Linked DNA regions of Pigmentiphaga sp. H8. The protein of the gene in region 2 interacts with the protein of the main gene of each other region in a pairwise test. Links are inferred from orthologs where the notes say so. Each region holds a gene or a part of one and is shown on either strand. Other genes may lie near its edges.

Region 1 (7,956 bases), 500 kb from region 2 along the record:
CGGGTATCAAGATCTTTTCCTCCGACGTGGCGGTGCGCCACTCGCTTGTTGAATCCCGGGCCCTACCTCGCCATCAACCAACGCGGCAGCCCGGTGGCGATGTCCGGCACGAGCATGACCATGAACAGCATCAGCAGGCCGAACAGCACGTAGGGCACGGCCGCCGCAAAGATATCCGTGGTGCGGATGTGGGCCGGGGCCACGCTGCGCATGGTGAAGAGCAGCATGCCGAACGGCGGGGTCAGCAGGCCGAGCTGCATGCATATCAGGTACATGACGCCGAACCACAGCGGATCCCATCCGAAGTGCGCCACCAGGGGCATGAAGAACGGCAGGGTCATCAGCATCATGCTGATCTGGTCGACGAAGCATCCCAGCACCAGGAGTATGCCCATCATGACGGCCAGCACGAGCCAGCTCGACAGGCCCGATCCCTGGACCAGGCCGACCAGGCCGTTGGTCGCGCCGGAGAACGCCAGGATCTGCGAGAACGTCGTGGCGCCGATGATGATGAAGAGAATCATGCCGCTGATGGCGGCCGTGCCGGTCAGCGCCTTGACCAGCATGCGCCACGACAGGCTGCCGTACAGCGCGCACACGAGCACGGTGCACAACGCCCCCAGCGCGGCGGACTCCGTTGGCGTTGCCCATCCGGCGGTCATCGAGGCGACGACCACCGCGAAGATGGAAACCAGCGGCGTCACGTGCACGATCAGGGGACGCCACCGCTCCCAACCCGCTACCTCTTCCCGGACGAAGCTAGGCGCGAGCTCGGGATTCATCTTTGCACGCACGACGATGTACAGCACGAAGATCGCCGACAGCAGCAGGCCCGGCAGGACACCCGCCAGCAACAGTCCCGAGATCGAGATATTGGCCAGGCTACCCAACAGCACGGTCAGCGCCGATGGCGGTATCAGCATGTCCACCGCGCCGATGGCCATGATGGGCCCCATGGCCATGCGGGGATGGTAGCCGCGCCTGAGCATCTCCGGCAGCAGGAGGCTGCCGAGCAGCGCGGTGGTGGCCACGGTTGCCCCCGAGATGGCGGAGAACACCGTGCCGGCCACGACGGCCACGATGGACAGCCTGGCCGGAACACGGCGCACCGCCCGGTCGAACGCATCGATGGCCTTCATGGCCAGGCCGGTATGGAACAGCACCTCGCCCATCAGCAGGAAAAAGGGAATGGGCGTGAGCGAAAAGCTGGTGACCGACGCGACGCCGTTGCGCACCACCATCATCATGCCCGGCACACCGCCGAGATAGACCAGCGCACCGACCAGGTTGATCGCAAGGAAGGCGAACCCGGCCGGCACCCCGACCAGCAGCAGTACGGATAGCAGCCCGAACAACAGCGTGAGACTCTCCCACCAGTTCATAGCACGCTCTCCGGCTTGAGTATCGAATCGCTGCCCTCGTCACTCGTCCGTTCCCCCACCACGGCCTGCCTGCCGCACTCGATGGCCAGCAGCGCGAAGCACGCGGGAAAGGGAATGTAGATGAACCACTCGGGAAAGACGATGCTCTTCATGACGACCGCTTCCGCCTCGTACGCATCCAGCATCACGGCGATCGAGTAGTAGGCGATCACGGTGCTGACGACGCAGCCGATCACCGCCGCGACCCGGAAGATGGCGAAGCGGATCCGCTCGGACAGCGCATTGAGCACATCCAGGCGGATATGCTGGCGGTTGTACATGAGCCATGGCGCGGCAATGCACGTGGCCACCGGCAGCAGGTGCTCGGTAACGTCCATGGCCCCCGCGAACGACGGCATCCCCAGGTTGCGGGCGACGACGTCGTAGCTGACCAGGATGACCATGCCGCCCAGCAGCAATCCGGCGACCAGGCCGAACGCATTCAAGATCCACACATAGATTTTCACGGTCGCCCCTTGCCGCTTTCAGGGCGCCATCATCTGGCGCAGCTTGGGCCCGTGCTTGGGACTGGCGCTCAACACCGTCGCCCAGCCCGCTTCCTGCGACTTGGCCAGGAAAGCCGCCGAATCCGCGTCGGACAGCCTGATGGGCTGTATGCCGGCCTCGGACTGCTTCTTGATATCGGCGGCCGCGTCGCGCAGCGATGCGTCCAGGGACATCTTCTCCAGCCAGGCCACCTGCTTTTGCAGGAAGTCGCGCTGCTCCTGGGTCAGGCTGTCCCACCGCCGGGCGCTGAACTGGATGCCCAGCTCGAGCGTGTAGAAACCGGGCTCCAATCGATACTTCGTCCTTTCCTGCCAGCCCAGGTCGAAGATGCCGATCGCGGGCCAGCCGTAGCCATCCACCACCCCGCGCTCCAGGCCGGTGTAGACCTCGCCCGGCGCCATCTGGACGACCCCCGCTCCCAGCTTGACGAAGAAGTCCCGGAAGATGGGCGTGATCCGGATCTTCAGACCGGAGAGATCGGGCTTGTCTATCTTCTTGTTCAGATAGATGTGATAGGGAATGCGATCGCCGGTACGCGCGAAGTAGTACAGCCCCTTCTGCCGCATGATCGAGTTGAGATAGTCGAGGCTGCCGTTCTTGCGGATTTCCGAGAAAGGCAGGGTCGCGTAATTCAGCGCCAGTCCCTCCGGAACGATGCTTGCCGTGAACGTGGCCGTGGTGTTGGCCAGATCGATCACCCCGTTGCGCAGCGCGGCCCCCTGCTCCATGGTCGGAATCGCCTTGGGTCCGCCTATGTACTCGATCCGGACGATGCCCTTGCCTTCCTCGTTGACCTTCTTCACGAAACGCTCGAAGTTCCTGGAAAAGTAGGTGCCCTCTTGAAAGGCGCTTACCGCCTTCAGCACGACCTCTGCCGCATGGGCAAGCTTGGGTACGGTTGCAACGATCAGACAGACGGCCAGGGGTAGTGCTCGCATCGCTCTCATGATTGCTCCACGTCGAAACAAAGGTGCGACTCAGAAGCCTGGAACTGCCGGCTCACTTGAAATTTGGTGAATTTTCACGGTCTTATTATTTATCAATAGCTGAACAAGTCAATAAATTCAGCCATTATTCTGGTGAAAACACCTAGAAACTCGTGAATAATCAATCAAAATTACGTGATTATTCACGCAATAATTGACCGCGAGCCGATGCCGGACGCACGAACGCGAGCGCATTCCCGGGAGGGGAAAGACGGTATGGGGAACGAGGGGGGAATTGGTGGGCGGTACTGGTTTCGAACCAGTGACCCCTGCCGTGTGAAGGCAGTGCTCTACCACTGAGCTAACCGCCCGAAGAGAACCTTCGGTTTTGACTGCCGCAATCGCGACAGCCCATGACTATAGCATATCTTTTTTATTCGGTGGGAAGCGGCGCCCACTTGCGCCACAGGGTCTGGCCCTTGGATTCCTTGTCCAGGCCCGCCAGATAGTCCTGGTGGGCAGCCAGGTCGCTCTCGTCCACCGGCACCACCTGCAAGACCGAGGTATCGAAGGCGCCGAAACTGGTCGTGGCCTGCCCCCCGGTATCGCCCAGGTCGATCACCAGGCTGTCCTGGCCGCGCGTCATGGCCAGCCAGACCTCGGCCAGCAGCTCCGAGTCCAGCAAGGCGCCGTGCAGCACCCGGTGGGCATTGGAAATGCCGTAGCGATCGCACAGGGAATCCAGCGAGTTGCGCTTGCCCGGGTGCAGTTCGCGCGCGTGCATCAGCGAATCGACGACGCCCGCGCACTTGTCGCGGAAGCCGCCGCGCTGCAGCCGGGCCAGTTCGGCATTCAGGAAGCGGATGTCGAACTCGGCGTTGTGGATGATGACGTGGCCGTCCTGGATGAAGTCCAGGAACTCGTCGACCTTGTCCTCGAACCGGGGCTTGTCGGACAGGAACTCGGTGGTCAGCCCGTGCACTTCCAGGGCGCCCGGATCGCTGTCTCGGTCGGGATTCAGGTAGGTGTGGAAATGGCGCTGCGTCACCCGGCGGTTGACGATCTCCACGCAGCCGATTTCGATGACGCGGTGTCCTTGGAGCGGATCGAGGCCGGTGGTTTCAGTATCCAGGACGACATAACGCATGCGGGGGCACCAGAGAGAAATTGCGGAGGCCCCTAAGTTTAGGATATTTGGCTGGCCGAGTCGTCGGCAACCGCTTGCGGCCGGCGGGGCCCCACCCCCCTCAGGAGCTGACGTAGCCGGTTTCGGCTGCGCCGAAACTTCCCGCGCCAGGCAGGCAAAACGGGGCGGGAGTGAACTCGCGCGGGGACAGTCCCCCGGACTGTCCCTACTGCCGCGCTCAAACATGCACGCCCTTGCTTCCCCGTTTTGCCTGCCTGGCGCGGCGGCTCCGAACAGCCCCTGAGGGGGGTGGGGCCCCGCCGGCCGCAAGCGGTTGCCGAGGACTCTTGCTTCCCTAGCCCACCGATTCCGGGGCCGCCGCCACGGGGGCGGAGTGGGAATCCGTCTCCAGCGGATGTTCGCCCACCGGCAGCGGACGCTTGCGCTTGCCGGCCACCAGCGCATACACGCAGGGCACGACGAACAAGGTCAGTACCGTTCCCAGGCTCATGCCGCCCACGATCACCCAGCCGATCTGCACGCGCGATTCTGCGCCCGCGCCCGTGGCCACCGCCAGCGGGACGGCGCCCAGCACCATCGCGCCGGTCGTCATCAGGATGGGCCGCAGCCGCAGCACGCTGGCCTCGGACACCGCCTCGATCAGTTCCTTGCCCTGGTCGCGCAACTGGTTGGCGAACTCCACGATCAGGATCCCGTGCTTGGTGATCAGGCCCACCAGCGTGATCAGGCCGATCTGGCTGTAGATGGACAGCGTCCCGCCCGAGAACCACAGCGCGAGCAGCGCGCCCGTCATCGACAGTGGCACCGACAGCATGATGATGAACGGATTGCGCCAGCTCTCGAACTGTGCCGCCAGCACCAGGTAGATGAAGGCCACCGCCATCGCGAACACCAGGTAGATGCTGCCCGACGAATCGCGGAACTCGCGCGACTGGCCGTTCAGGTCGGTCTGCGCGGTGGCGGGCAACACGCGCGCGGCGATGCCGTTCATTACGTCCAGCGCCTCGCCCAGTGCGTAGCCCGGCGCGAGCGACGCCGAGATCGTGACGGCGCGCATGCGGTTGAAGTGGTTCAGCGTCTGCGGCGATACGCCCTCGCGGACGGACAGCAGGTTGGCGAGCTGCACCATTTCGCCGTTGCGGGAGCGCACGTAGATGTCGGCGATGTCGGCGGGATTGGAGCGGTCGCGCGGTATCACCTGCACCAATACGTCGTACTGCTCGCCGTTGTCCTTGAAGCGCGTCACCTGACGGCCGCCCAGCATGGATTCGAGCGTGCGGCCGACGCGGTCCACATCGACGCCGATGTCGGCCAGCTTGTCGCGGTTGACCTGCACCCGCAGCTCGGGCGTGTTCAGGCGCAGGTCGGTCTGCACGTTCTGCACGCCGGGGTACTTGGCCAGCTCGGCCAGGAAGGTGTCGGCCATCGTAGCCAGCTCGGGATAGGACACCTGGCTCATGATGACGAATTCGATGGGCGAGGAGCGGGGCGACTGGCCCAGCGACGGCGGATTGGAGGGGAAGGCCTGCACGCCGGGCAGCGCGGCGAACTTCGGCTGGAGCGACCGCGCGACCTCCTGCTGGCTGCGGGTGCGCTCTTCCCAGGGCTTGAGCCGCAGCACGGCGTTGCCTTCGGTCACCACCGGGAAGCCGGCCACCGCCTGGTAGGCGGCCATCTCGGGGATGTCCTTGTAGATCTCCTCCATGCGCTCGAGGTAGCTGGTGGTGTAGCCCACCGTGGCGCCCTGCGGCGCGACGATACGGCCGTAGATGACCCCGCGGTCCTCCACCGGCGAAAGCTCGCTCTTGATGGTCTTGAACAGGGGCGCGCTGCACGCGCCCACGGCCAGGCCCAGCACCACCACCCATCCGCGATGGGCCAGCGCGAACGACAGCGCGCGGCGGTAGCCGCGCGTCAGCGCGTTCAAGCCGCTTTCGATGAAGTTGTACAGCCAGCCGTGCGACTCCTGGTGGCGCAGCATGAGCGAGCACATCATGGGCGTGAGCGTCAGCGCGACGAAGCCCGACACCAGCACGGCGCCCGCCAGGGCCAGCGCGAACTCGATGAACAGGCGGCCGGTGCGGCCGGTGGCGAAGGCCAGCGGCGCGTACACAGTGACCAGCGTCAGCGTCATGGCGATGACGGCGAAGCCGATCTCGCGCGAGCCCAGCAGCGCGGCCTGCATGCGCGACTTGCCTTCCTCGATGTGGCGGAAGATGTTCTCGAGCACGACGATGGCGTCGTCCACCACCAGGCCGATGGCCAGCACCATGGCCAGCAGCGTGAGCGTGTTGATCGAGAAGCCGAACGCATACATGAGCGTGCAGGCGCCGATCAGGGACACGGGAATGGTGACGATGGGGATCAGGCTGGCGCGCAGGTTGCGCAGGAACAGGAAGATCACCAGCACCACCAGCACGATGGCCTCGCCGATGGTGTGGAACACCGACTCGATGGACTTCTCGATGAAGACCGAGGTGTCGTACGCCATGTTCAGCTTCATGCCGCTGGGCAGCGTGGCGTTCATTTCCTCGATTTCGGCGCGCACCGCCTTGGACAGGTCCAGCGGATTGGCCGTGGACTGCTTGACCACGCCGATGTTCAGCGCCGGCCTGCCGTTGAAGCGCGAGGTCACGCGCTCGTCCACCGGCCCCAGGCCCACCGAGGCGACGTCGCCGACGCGCACGCTGTAGCCGCCGACGTTGGCGATGATGACGTTCTCGAACTGCTCCTTGGTTCGCAGGTTGGTGGCGGCGACGATGGAGAACTCGCGCGCCCTGGACTCGATCCGGCCCGAGGGGATCTCGACGTTCTGCTTGCGCAGCGCGTCCTCCACGTCCTGGACGGTAAGGCGGTAGGCGGCCAATTTCCCGCGATCGACGTTGATGCGCATGGCCGGCAGGCGTTCGCCGAACACCCGCACCTCGGCCGCGCCCGGCAGCACGGACAGCCGGGGCTTGATGAAGCGGTTGATGTAGTCCGAGGTTTCCATCGCCGACAGCGATCCGGACTCGACGGCCAGGTACATGACCGGCTGGGAGTCGGCTTCGACCTTGGCGATGATGGGTTCGTCGATCTCGTCGGGCAGGCGGCCGCGCACGCGCGCGACCTTGTCCCGCACGTCGGCCGCTGCCGAATCGGGCGAGATCGACAGGCGGAAGCGGACGTTGATGTTGCTGCGCTCGGACCGGCTGGTGGAGGTCATGACTTCCACGCCTTCGATGCCCGACAGGGAATCCTCGAGCGGCTTGGTGATCTGGGATTCGATCACCTCGGCCGACGCGCCCTTGTAGACGGTGCTGACGGACACGACCGGTTCGTCGATCTGGGGATATTCACGCACGGTCAGGCGGGAATACGAGATCAGGCCCACCAGCAGGACCAGCAGCGACAGCACCGTCGCGAAGACGGGCCGCTTGATGCAGACTTCGGACAGGACCATGTGCCGGGCCTCAGAGCGCCGACGCCGTGGCGCTGGCGAGCTTCACCGGCACGCCGTCGCGCAGCTTCTGCGCGCCGGCCACCACGATCACATCGCCCTCGGCCAGGCCGGACGTGATCTCGACCATGGCTTCGCGCCGCTGCCCGACCTCGACCTGCACCCGCTCGGCGCGGCCGTTCTGCACGCGGTAGACGAACTGGTCGTCGCCCACCGGGACCAGCGCCGCCTCGGGCACGGCCAGCGCCTGGGAAGGCGTGTCCAGCAGCAGCTTCACGCGCGCGAACATGCCGGGGCGCAATTGGCCGCCGGGGTTCTTGACCTGGGCGCGCATGACGATGGAACGGCCGCCGGTATCGATGAGCGGACTGATGGCATAGACGGTGCCGCCGAAAGACTTGTCGGGCATGGCATCGAGCGATACCTGCAGGGTCTGGCCGGTTCGGGTCTGCGACAGGTAGATTTCCGGGATGCGGAAATCCACCTTGAGCGGATCGATGGCCTCGAGCGCCACCA
Region 2 (9,148 bases):
CCAGCTCGATGGGCTGCTGGACAAGCTCATGCAGTCGCTGCGGGCCGCGCGCGACGGTGGGGCCGGGGAAGCGGCCTGAGCGTTCCGGCCCGTCAGCCGGCAGGATCTTCGGCCGGCGCGCCGGCGATGCTGCGCGCCAGTTCGTCCCACAGGGCGCGCGCGGGCCGGCTGAGCGTGGCGTCGCGCCGCCGCACCAGGCAGATGCGCCGCGCGATGGTCGGTCCGGTCAGGGGGATGGTCGCGACCCGCGTCGTCGCCGCCAGCGCCAGACGGGGCAGCACCGCCATCCAGCCGCCGTGTTCCAGGAAACCGATCATGGACGACAGGTGCTCCACTTCGTCGAACCAGGGAGCGGGCACGCCCGCCACGGCCAGCGCGGCATCGATCTGCTGGCGATTGGCGCTGCTGCGGCGCAGGGCCAGTACCCGCTGCCCCGCCAGGTCGGCCCAGGCGGCCTGGCCGCGAACCGCCATGGGATGGCCGGGCGCGCAGGCCAGCACATAGGGGTCGTCGCGCAGCAACTGGCTGGTCAGCTCGGGCTCGTCTTCCCACATGACGGTTATGCCGAACTCGGCCTCGCGCCGCAGCACCGCATCACGCACCCGTGCGCCGGTATCGTCGCGCAGGTCCACCCGCACGTCCGGATGGCGCTGCCGCAGGCGCGACAGGGCGGCGGGGAACAAGGAATACGCCACGGTCGTGATGCAGGCCACGGTCAACTGGCCGCCTTCGCCGCGCGCCATGCGCGCCGTGCCCGCCAGGCAGTCGTCCAGGCTGTCCAGCAGCGGCGCCAGGCGTTCGTGCAGGGTCTGGCCCAGCGGCGTCAGCACCATGGTGCGCGTGGTGCGTTCGACCAGGCGCCCGCCCAGGGCTTCCTCCAGCTTGCTGATGCGCCGGCTCAGCGCGGAGGGCGAGAGCGCGAGCATGTCGGCGGTCTTGTTGAAGCCGCCGCAGCGCACGAGGGCGCAGAAGGCCTGGAGATCGGGAAGATCGCAATTGGTGCGCATGGCGCAATAATATAGCAATAGTTTGCACTGGATTTCATTATCGGGCGCCGGCATCATGGTCGTCACGTCTTGTCCGTGACCGCCATGCCCGTCATCAAAGCTTTCGTTTCCAGCCCTTTATTGGCCGACGCGCCGCTCGCCGCGCTGGGTGCCGCCACCGAGCGCGCCTGCGTGGACCTGCTGGGCGCGCAGGCCGCCCAGGTGCAGATGGTGGTGGTGGCAGCGCACGCTGTCCCGCGCGGCTGCCCGGTCTACCTCGAGGTCCAGTTCCGCCGCAATGAACGCCGCGGCGCCGAGGTCGTCGCGCGCTTCATGGACGTCATGGAAGGTGCCCTGGACGCCTGTTTCGGCGCCGTGCCGCGCATCCGCTGCTTTTCCGAGGACCAGGATTTTCTCCATGCCCGCAACTGAGACCGCCCCGGACGAGATCTGCCTGCGCGCGATCGACAGCTTCCACGTCGGCGGCGCCGTGCGCACGCTGCGCGGCCTGCCGGTGGAAACCCGGCGCCTGGCCCAGGGCGCGGCGCCCCGGCCGGTGGATCCCAACGGCGATCATGTCGTCGGCCAGATGTACGTGCAGGCCTACCGACTGGCGCGCCCCCGGCATGCGTTGCCCGTGCTGCTCTGGCATGGCGGCGGCATGACGGGCGTGAACTGGGAGACGACCCCCGACGGGCGCCCGGGCTGGCTGTGGCGCTTCCTGCGGGCGGGGTACGACGTCTGCGTGTCCGACGCCGTGGAGCGCGGCCGCGCGTCCTGGGCGCGCCATCCGGAGCTGTATGCCGACGCGCCGCTGTTCCGCACGCTGGACGAAGCCTGGGACATGTTCCGCATGGGGCCGGCCGATGGCTACCGCACCGACCCCGCCGCGCGCCGGGCCCATCCCGGCCAGCAGTTCCCGGTCGATGCCTTCGATCAGTTCGCGCGCCAGTGGGTGCCGCGTTGGGCCGGCCACGAAGCGATTACCAGCGCCGCCTATCGCGCGCTGCTGGACCGGGTGGGACCCTGCATCGTCGTCGGACACAGCCAGGGCGGCGGATTCGCGCTGCTGGCGGCGCAGGAGCGTCCCGAGACCGTGCGCGCCGTCGTGGCGCTGGAACCGTCGGGGGCGCCGGGCGCCGGGCGGGCGGGGATTCAGCCGCACCTGCTGGCCTGGGGCGACCATGTCGACGATCACCCCGTCTGGCGCCGCTACCGCGCCACGGTGGATGCGCATGCCGCCGCGCTGGCGGAGCGGGGCGCGCCGGTCGAGGTGCTGGACCTGCCCGCCGGCGGCACGCGCGGCAATTCCCATTTCCTGATGATGGACCGCAACAGCGATCTCATCGCCGACCGGGTGCTGCATTGGCTCGACGCGCTCGACCTGCGGCATCCTTGAACCAGAAACCGGAGACAGCATGACCAAGCACATCCGCATGGGCGCCCGCGCCCTGGCTTGCCTGGCCGCATTCGGCGCCGCGGGCGCCGTGGCGGCCGATTCCTATCCCCATCGTCCGGTGACCGTGCTGGTGCCGTTCGGCCCGGGCAGCGGCGTGGACACGACCGCCCGCATCGTCGGCGAGGCGTTGTCGCGCGAACTGGGCCAACCGCTGGTGATCGAGAACCGCGCCGGCGCGCAGGGGGCCATCGCGGCCCAGGCCGCGGCGCGCGCCGCCGCCGACGGCTACACCCTGTTCTTCACCACGCAAACGACCCAGGCGGCCAATCCCGCGCTGATGAAGAAGCCGGGCTACGACCCCATCAAGGACTTCGCGCCGGTGGGGCGCGTGGCCTACACGCCGGCCCTGCTGATCGCCAATCCCGCGCTGCCGGTCAGGACCCTGGCCGATCTGGTCAAGCTGGCCAAGGCCCAGCCCGGCAAGCTGTCCTACGCCTCGGGCAGCGCCGGGACCCTGGTGCCGGGGGCGATGCTGACGACGGCCGCCGGCATCCAGATGCTGCACGTACCCTACAAGAGCATCCCGCTGGGACTGAACGACGTCATGGCCGGCCATGTGTCGGTCATGTTCACCGACATCGTGACCGGCACCCAGCAGGTCAAGGCCGGCAAGGTCCGCGCGCTGGGCATCAGTTCCGCCAAACCGTGGCCGCTCCTGCCCGAGGTGCCGCCCATCGCCGAGCAGTATCCCGGGTTCGAGCTGCTGGCCTGGTATGCGTTGTACGTGCCGGCGGGCACGCCCGCGCCGGTGATCGAGCGTCTCAGCCAGGCGCTGGAGAAGGCCACCCGCGATCCGGCCGTGCGCGAGCGCCTGGTCGGCCTGGGATTGGAAATGTCCTACAGCAGCCCGGCGGAGCTGGCCGTTTTCGGCCGCGCGGAACTGGAAAAATGGAGCCGGGTCATCCAGGCCGCCGGCATCGAGAAGGAATAGAGCGGTCCCAGGGAAAAGGGGCGCCCGGGGGGTAGCCCGGACCCGGCGCCGAGGGGCTAAAATGCCGGCATGTCCCAGTCGCCTACCCCCCCCTTCGTCCATCTGCGCGTCCACTCCGAGTTCTCGGTGTCGGACGGCATCGTCCGCATCTCCGACCTGGTCAAGAAAGTCGCCGCGCTGGAGCAGCCGGCGATCGCGCTGACCGACCTGTCCAACCTGTTCGGGTTGATCAAGTTCTACAAGGCGGCGCGGGGCAAGGGCATCAAGGCCATCGCCGGCTGCGACGTCTGGGTGACCAACGATGCCGACCGCGACAAGCCTTACCGCATGCTGTTGCTGGTGCGCGACCGCGCCGGCTACCTGAACCTGTGCGAACTGCTCACGCAGGCCTTCCTGACCAATCAGCATCGCGGCCGCGGCGAGATCCGGCCCGAATGGCTGGACACCTACGGTCCGGGGCTGATTGCCCTGTCCGGCGGGCGCCAGGGCGACGTGGGCCAGGCGCTGGAGGCCGGCAACCACGAGGCCGCGCTGGCGTTCGCGCGCCACTGGCTGAAGGTATTCCCGGGCGGCTACTACGTCGAATTGCAGCGCGCCGGCCGCGAAGGCGACGAGACCTACGTGCAGGCCGCGATGCGGCTGGCGGCCGAATGCGGCGCGCCGGTGGTCGCCACCCACCCGGTGCAGTTCATCGAGCGCGAGGATTTCCGCGCCCACGAGGCCCGGGTCTGCATCGCCGAAGGCGAGATCCTGGCCAACCCGCGCCGCCAGCGGCTGTATACCGAAGAACAGTACCTGCTGTCCTCGCAGGAAATGGCCGAACGGTTCGCCGACGTGCCCTCGGCCCTGGCCAATACGGTGGCCATCGCCACGCGCTGCAACCTGACGCTGGAACTGGGCAATCCCAAGCTGCCCAACTTCCCCACGCCCGAGGGGGTGACGCTGTCCGAATACCTGGTGCAGCTGTCCAAGGAGGGCCTGGCCCGCCGCATGGAACAGCTCTTCCCGGACGAGAAGGAACGCGCCGCGCACCAGGAGGAATACGACCAGCGGCTGGACAAGGAATGCCAGACCATCATCGACATGGGCTTTCCCGGCTACTTCCTGATCGTTCAGGACTTCATCAACTGGGGCAAGAACAACGGCGTGCCCGTCGGCCCCGGCCGGGGATCGGGCGCCGGCTCGCTGGTGGCCTTCAGCCTGGGCATCACCGACATCGATCCGATCCGCTACGACTTGCTGTTCGAGCGCTTCCTGAATCCCGAGCGGGTCTCCATGCCCGACTTCGATATCGACTTCTGCCAGGACAACCGCGACAAGGTCATCGAGTACGTCAAGCAGAAGTATGGGCGCGACGCGGTCAGCCAGATCGCCACCTTCGGTACGCTGGGCGCCAAGGCGGTCATCCGCGACGCGGGCCGGGTCCTGGACCTGCCCTACCTGTTCTGCGACGGCCTGTCCAAGATCATCCCGCACTCGCCGGCCGATCCGTGGAGCCTGGAACGCGCGCTGAACGAAGAGCCCGTCTTCAAGGAGCGCTACGACAACGACGAGGAAGCGCATGCGCTGATCGACCTGGCCCAGCCGCTCGAGGGCCTGACCCGGAACATCGGCATGCACGCCGGGGGCGTGCTGATCGCCCCGGGCAAGCTGACCGATTTCTGCCCGCTGTACTGCCAGCCGGGCCAGAGCCACATCGCGGTGTCGCAGTTCGACAAGGACGACGTGGAAGCCGTGGGCCTGGTGAAGTTCGACTTCCTGGGCCTGCGCAACCTGACCATTCTCGACTGGGCCGTGCGCTACGTGCGCGAGTTCAACGAGGGCATGCGCGACTTCGACGTCATGGCGCTGCCGCTGGACGACCTCGATTCCTACAAGCTGCTGAGCGACGGCAACACCACCGCCGTGTTCCAGCTGGAATCGCGCGGCATGAAGGAACTGCTCAAGAAGCTGCGCCCCAGCAACTTCGAAGACATCATCGCCGTGCTGGCGCTGTACCGGCCGGGCCCGCTGGGTTCCGGCATGGTGGACGACTTCGTCAACCGCAAGCACGGCCGCGCCAAGGCCGAATACTTCCACTCGGATCTGGAGGCGGTGCTCAAGAGCACCTACGGGGTCATCGTCTACCAGGAACAGGTGATGCTGATCTCGCAGATCATCGGCGGCTACACGCTGGGCGGCGCCGACATGCTGCGCCGGGCCATGGGCAAGAAAAAGCCCGAGGAAATGGCCAAGCACCGCGAGATCTTCCAGTCGGGCGCCGAAAAGAAGGGCTATGACCCCGACATCGCGGTCACGCTGTTCAACCTGATGGAAAAGTTCGCGGAATACGGCTTCAACAAGTCGCATACCGCCGCCTACGCGCTGATCGCCTACCAGACCGCGTGGCTCAAGGCTCACCATCCGGCCGAGTTCATGGCCGCCACCATGTTGTCCGACATGGACGACACCGACAAGGTCCAGATCTTCTGGGCCGATACGGTGGCCAACAAGGTCAAGGTGCTGCCGCCCGACATCAACCTGTCCAACTACCGCTTCGAACCGGTGCTGGACGAACATTCGGCGCGCGGCCTGCCGCCGCGCACCATCCGCTACGGGCTGGGCGCGGTCAAGGGCACCGGGCAGAGCGCGGTCGAGGAAATCCTGCGCGCGCGGGCCGAGAAGGGGCCGTTCGTCGATCTGTTTGATTTCTGCCGGCGCATCGACCGCCACCTGGTGAATCGCCGCGCCATCGAGGCCTTGATCAAGGCCGGCGCCTTCGACACGCTGTCGCCGAACCGCGCCGCGGTGCTGGCCACCCTGGGCACGGCCATGGACGCCGCCGAACAGGCCGCTCGCGCCGCCAGCCAGGTGTCGCTGTTCGGCGGGGACGACCACGCCGACCTGGCGGGCGACCTGGCCGATGTCGAACCTTGGGACGAACGCGAGCGCCTGGGCCAGGAAAAGACCGCGCTGGGTTTCTACTTCAGCGGCCACCTGTTTGACGCCTACCGCACCGAGGTCCGCCGGTTCGTGCGCAATCCCTTGTCCAACCTGCAGCCCAGCCGCGACCTGCAGTGGATGGCGGGCATCCTGTCCGCCGTGCGCACGCAGATGACGCGGCGCGGGAAGATGGTGTTCGCCGTGCTGGACGACGGCTCCGCGCAGGTGGAGATCTCGGTGTTCAACGAGTTGTACGAACGGCATCGCAGCCGGCTGCGCGAAGACCAGTTGCTGATCATTTCCGGCAAGGTCAGCAACGATGAATATTCGGGCGGCATGCGCATCGTGGCCGACGACCTGTTCGACCTGCAGATGGCGCGCGAGGCCAAGGCCCGGGCGCTGTCCATCCGCCTGAACGGCAACGCGCACGCGGATTCCCTGCGCGAAGTCCTCAACCCGCATCGCGCCGACCCCGAGAACGGCTTCCCGGGTACGCCCGTCGAGATCGTCTACAACCGCGGCGACGCCAAGTGCGTGGTGCGCCTGAGCGAGGACTGGCGGGTGCGGGTGCCGGACGTGCTGATCCAGCAGTTGGGCAAGCTGACGGGGCAGCCGGCCGATGTCGGGCTGGAGTACTAGGCGGCCGGGTCGTCCCGGCCGGCGCGTATCGCGATGGCCATCAGCGCCGCGATCATCAGGGTGTAGAACGCGGCGACCATCGACATCGCGAACATGACCTCGGTCATGCCGAATACCAGGAAGCCGATCGCCAGCAGCAGGCCCATGGTGCCGGCGATTTTTTCATCGCGGCCGCCACGGCGCGTGGCACGCGCGAAGAAGAGGGCGGGAACCAGCCAGGCCGCCGCGATCGCAATTCCCCCCAGGATGCCGAGCGTGGCCAGGTTGAACAGGAACTCGTTGTGCGAGTGCCGGAATTCGGCGGCGTGCTTGGTGATCAAGCCCTGCTCGGCCGCCTCGCGCATCGTGCGGCGGTAATCCTGCCGGCTCACGCCGACCAGCGGATGGGCCTCGAACACTTCCAGCGCCGCCGACCAGAGCTGCAGCCGGTTGCCCACCGAGGAATCGAGGGCCTGGCCCTTGCGATATTCCTGTATTTCCGTATAGGCCTCGTCCACGCGCTGGTTGACCAGGTCGCTGGCATGGTAGACGGCCAGCACCGCGCAGGCCAGCGCCGCCATGGCGAGTAGCTTGCGCCAGACGCTGCCCGACATCAGGAAGAAGAACACCAGCGCGAAGGCGCCCAGCGCCAGCCAGCCGCCGCGCGTGCCGGAGGCGTAGGCGACGTACAGGCCCGCCGCGCCGCCCAGCAGCTTCAGCGCGATGCCGATCCTGCCCCACACCGTGGCGCGGTCGGACCAGCCCAGGGTCAGCAGCGAGAACAGGCCCAGCAACAGCGTGATATTGCTGAACGGCAGCAGGTTGGAGAACAGGATCTGTCCGGGCCGGCCGTCGGGCGACAGGCCGAACTGGTGGTGGAGGATGCCGGCGCCGATCAGCGCGCCGGCCACGCAGCCCCACTGGATCTGCCTGAGCCAGCGTGAGGGCACGTTCAGCAGCAGCCACAGCAGCGGGCCGAACAGCGCCATGCGCAGCGGCGTATCGAGCACGCTGGGATCGTCGAACACGCGCGCATCGCGCAGGCCCACCACGACGGTGCTTGTACAGGCGGCGAGAAATTGCGCCGCCAGCGCGGCCCAGATCGGCCAGTATCGGCGGACGACGGGAACGAAACGGTCCTGGGGCGCCAGGCGGCCGCGCCAGGCGGTGCCGATCAGGGCGAAGAGCAGGAGCAGGAACAGCAACTGATTGGCGCTTCCCCGCACCCACAGTGCAAGAGCGGGTACCAGGGAAACGGCCAATGCGGAAAGAAACAGCAGCGGGACAGGCAGCCCGCCGTGCCGGGGCATGGAACGGCTCATGAAACCTCGGAGGGGGAGCGCAGGGATGCGGACAGGTTCAGGAGGGCCTCGACATGGGCGCGGGTGTCGGGGGCGTAGGAGAGATGGTTCAGCGGATCTAGCAGGCGGGCACGGCCCTCCCTTGCCCGCGATTCGGCCCGCACGACGGCGTCCGCGAGCGACGCCGGCGCATCGACGTCGAAGGTCAGGCAGGCTTCCCCGGACAGTGCCTCGGTGCTGCCTATGCCGCCCGGCAGCACGGTGGGCGTGCCGCACAGCACCGATTCCGGTCCGACCAGGCCGAAGGGCTCGTAGCGCGAGGCCAGGATGGTGTAGTCGGCCGCCCGATAGCAGTCGGCGATGTCCTGGCGGTAGCCGACGTAGCGGATCCTCGGGCAGCGCGACTCCACCGGCCGGCCGGCGACCAGCAGCGAGACCGGCAGGTCGGTCGCGCCGAAACAGGCTTCCAGCATCGGATAGCCCTTGCGTTCGTGGCCGGTGGAGGGAAACAGGAAGGCGGTGGTGCCTTCCGGAATGCCCAGTTCACGGCGAAGCTCGGCGCGCCGCGCGGCGTCCACCGGGCTGAAGGTCTCCACGTCCACCGGCGGGTACAGCACGCGTATCCGCGCCTCGGGTACGTCGTAGTAGCGGCGCAGTTCATCCGCCATCATGCGTGAATGCGCCAGCACCAGGTGCGCCTGGGCATAGTGGGCGCGTTCGAGCCGGATCTGCCAGCGGTCCCAGTGCGTGGGCCGCCGGTTCGCGTGGGCCAGGTGTCCCAGGTGCGTGCCGCCGCAGATGGCCACGTCGGACACGGCCGTGCGGCTGCAGCCGATCAGCAGGTCGACGCCATGCACGGCCTTCAGCGTTCGCAGGCGGGACGAGAAATAGTGGTCGCGCAGTTTGCCCGGCAGGGCCCAGACGGCGATGC

What was found.
Region 1: the proteins of dnaE (region 2) and dnaQ interact in binary tests that used the Escherichia coli proteins (3 or more experiments, as listed by UniProt). The link is inferred for Pigmentiphaga sp. H8 from one-to-one orthologs.

What each region holds. Positions count from the first base shown.
Region 1 is NZ_CP033966.1:4,576,762-4,584,717, forward strand. What follows is about bases 2,145-5,011. They hold dnaQ (DNA polymerase III subunit epsilon), read right to left. Parts: upstream 4,002-5,011; coding sequence 3,288-4,001; downstream 2,145-3,287. Other genes in these bases: dctP (TRAP transporter substrate-binding protein DctP), read right to left, coding at 2,145-2,866; EGT29_RS21625 (efflux RND transporter permease subunit), read right to left, coding at 4,336-5,011. In the rest of the region: EGT29_RS21595 (MarR family winged helix-turn-helix transcriptional regulator), read right to left, coding at 1-10; EGT29_RS21600 (TRAP transporter large permease), read right to left, coding at 63-1,382; EGT29_RS21605 (TRAP transporter small permease), read right to left, coding at 1,379-1,888; more of dctP, read right to left, coding at 1,907-2,144; more of EGT29_RS21625, read right to left, coding at 5,012-7,443; EGT29_RS21630 (efflux RND transporter periplasmic adaptor subunit), read right to left, coding at 7,454-7,956. UniProt on the Escherichia coli protein: DNA polymerase III is a complex, multichain enzyme responsible for most of the replicative synthesis in bacteria. The epsilon subunit contain the editing function and is a proofreading 3'-5' exonuclease.
Region 2 is NZ_CP033966.1:4,080,465-4,089,612, reverse strand. What follows is about bases 3,079-7,137. They hold dnaE (DNA polymerase III subunit alpha), read left to right. Parts: upstream 3,079-3,445; coding sequence 3,446-6,937; downstream 6,938-7,137. Other genes in these bases: EGT29_RS19275 (O-antigen ligase), read right to left, coding at 6,934-7,137; EGT29_RS19285 (tripartite tricarboxylate transporter substrate binding protein), read left to right, coding at 3,079-3,376. Also shown: EGT29_RS19305 (MarR family winged helix-turn-helix transcriptional regulator), read left to right, coding at 1-79; EGT29_RS19300 (LysR family transcriptional regulator), read right to left, coding at 93-1,007; EGT29_RS19295 (hypothetical protein), read left to right, coding at 1,092-1,418; EGT29_RS19290 (alpha/beta fold hydrolase), read left to right, coding at 1,405-2,385; more of EGT29_RS19285, read left to right, coding at 2,405-3,078; more of EGT29_RS19275, read right to left, coding at 7,138-8,238; EGT29_RS19270 (glycosyltransferase family 4 protein), read right to left, coding at 8,235-9,148. UniProt on the Escherichia coli protein: DNA polymerase III is a complex, multichain enzyme responsible for most of the replicative synthesis in bacteria. This DNA polymerase also exhibits 3' to 5' exonuclease activity. The alpha chain is the DNA polymerase catalytic subunit.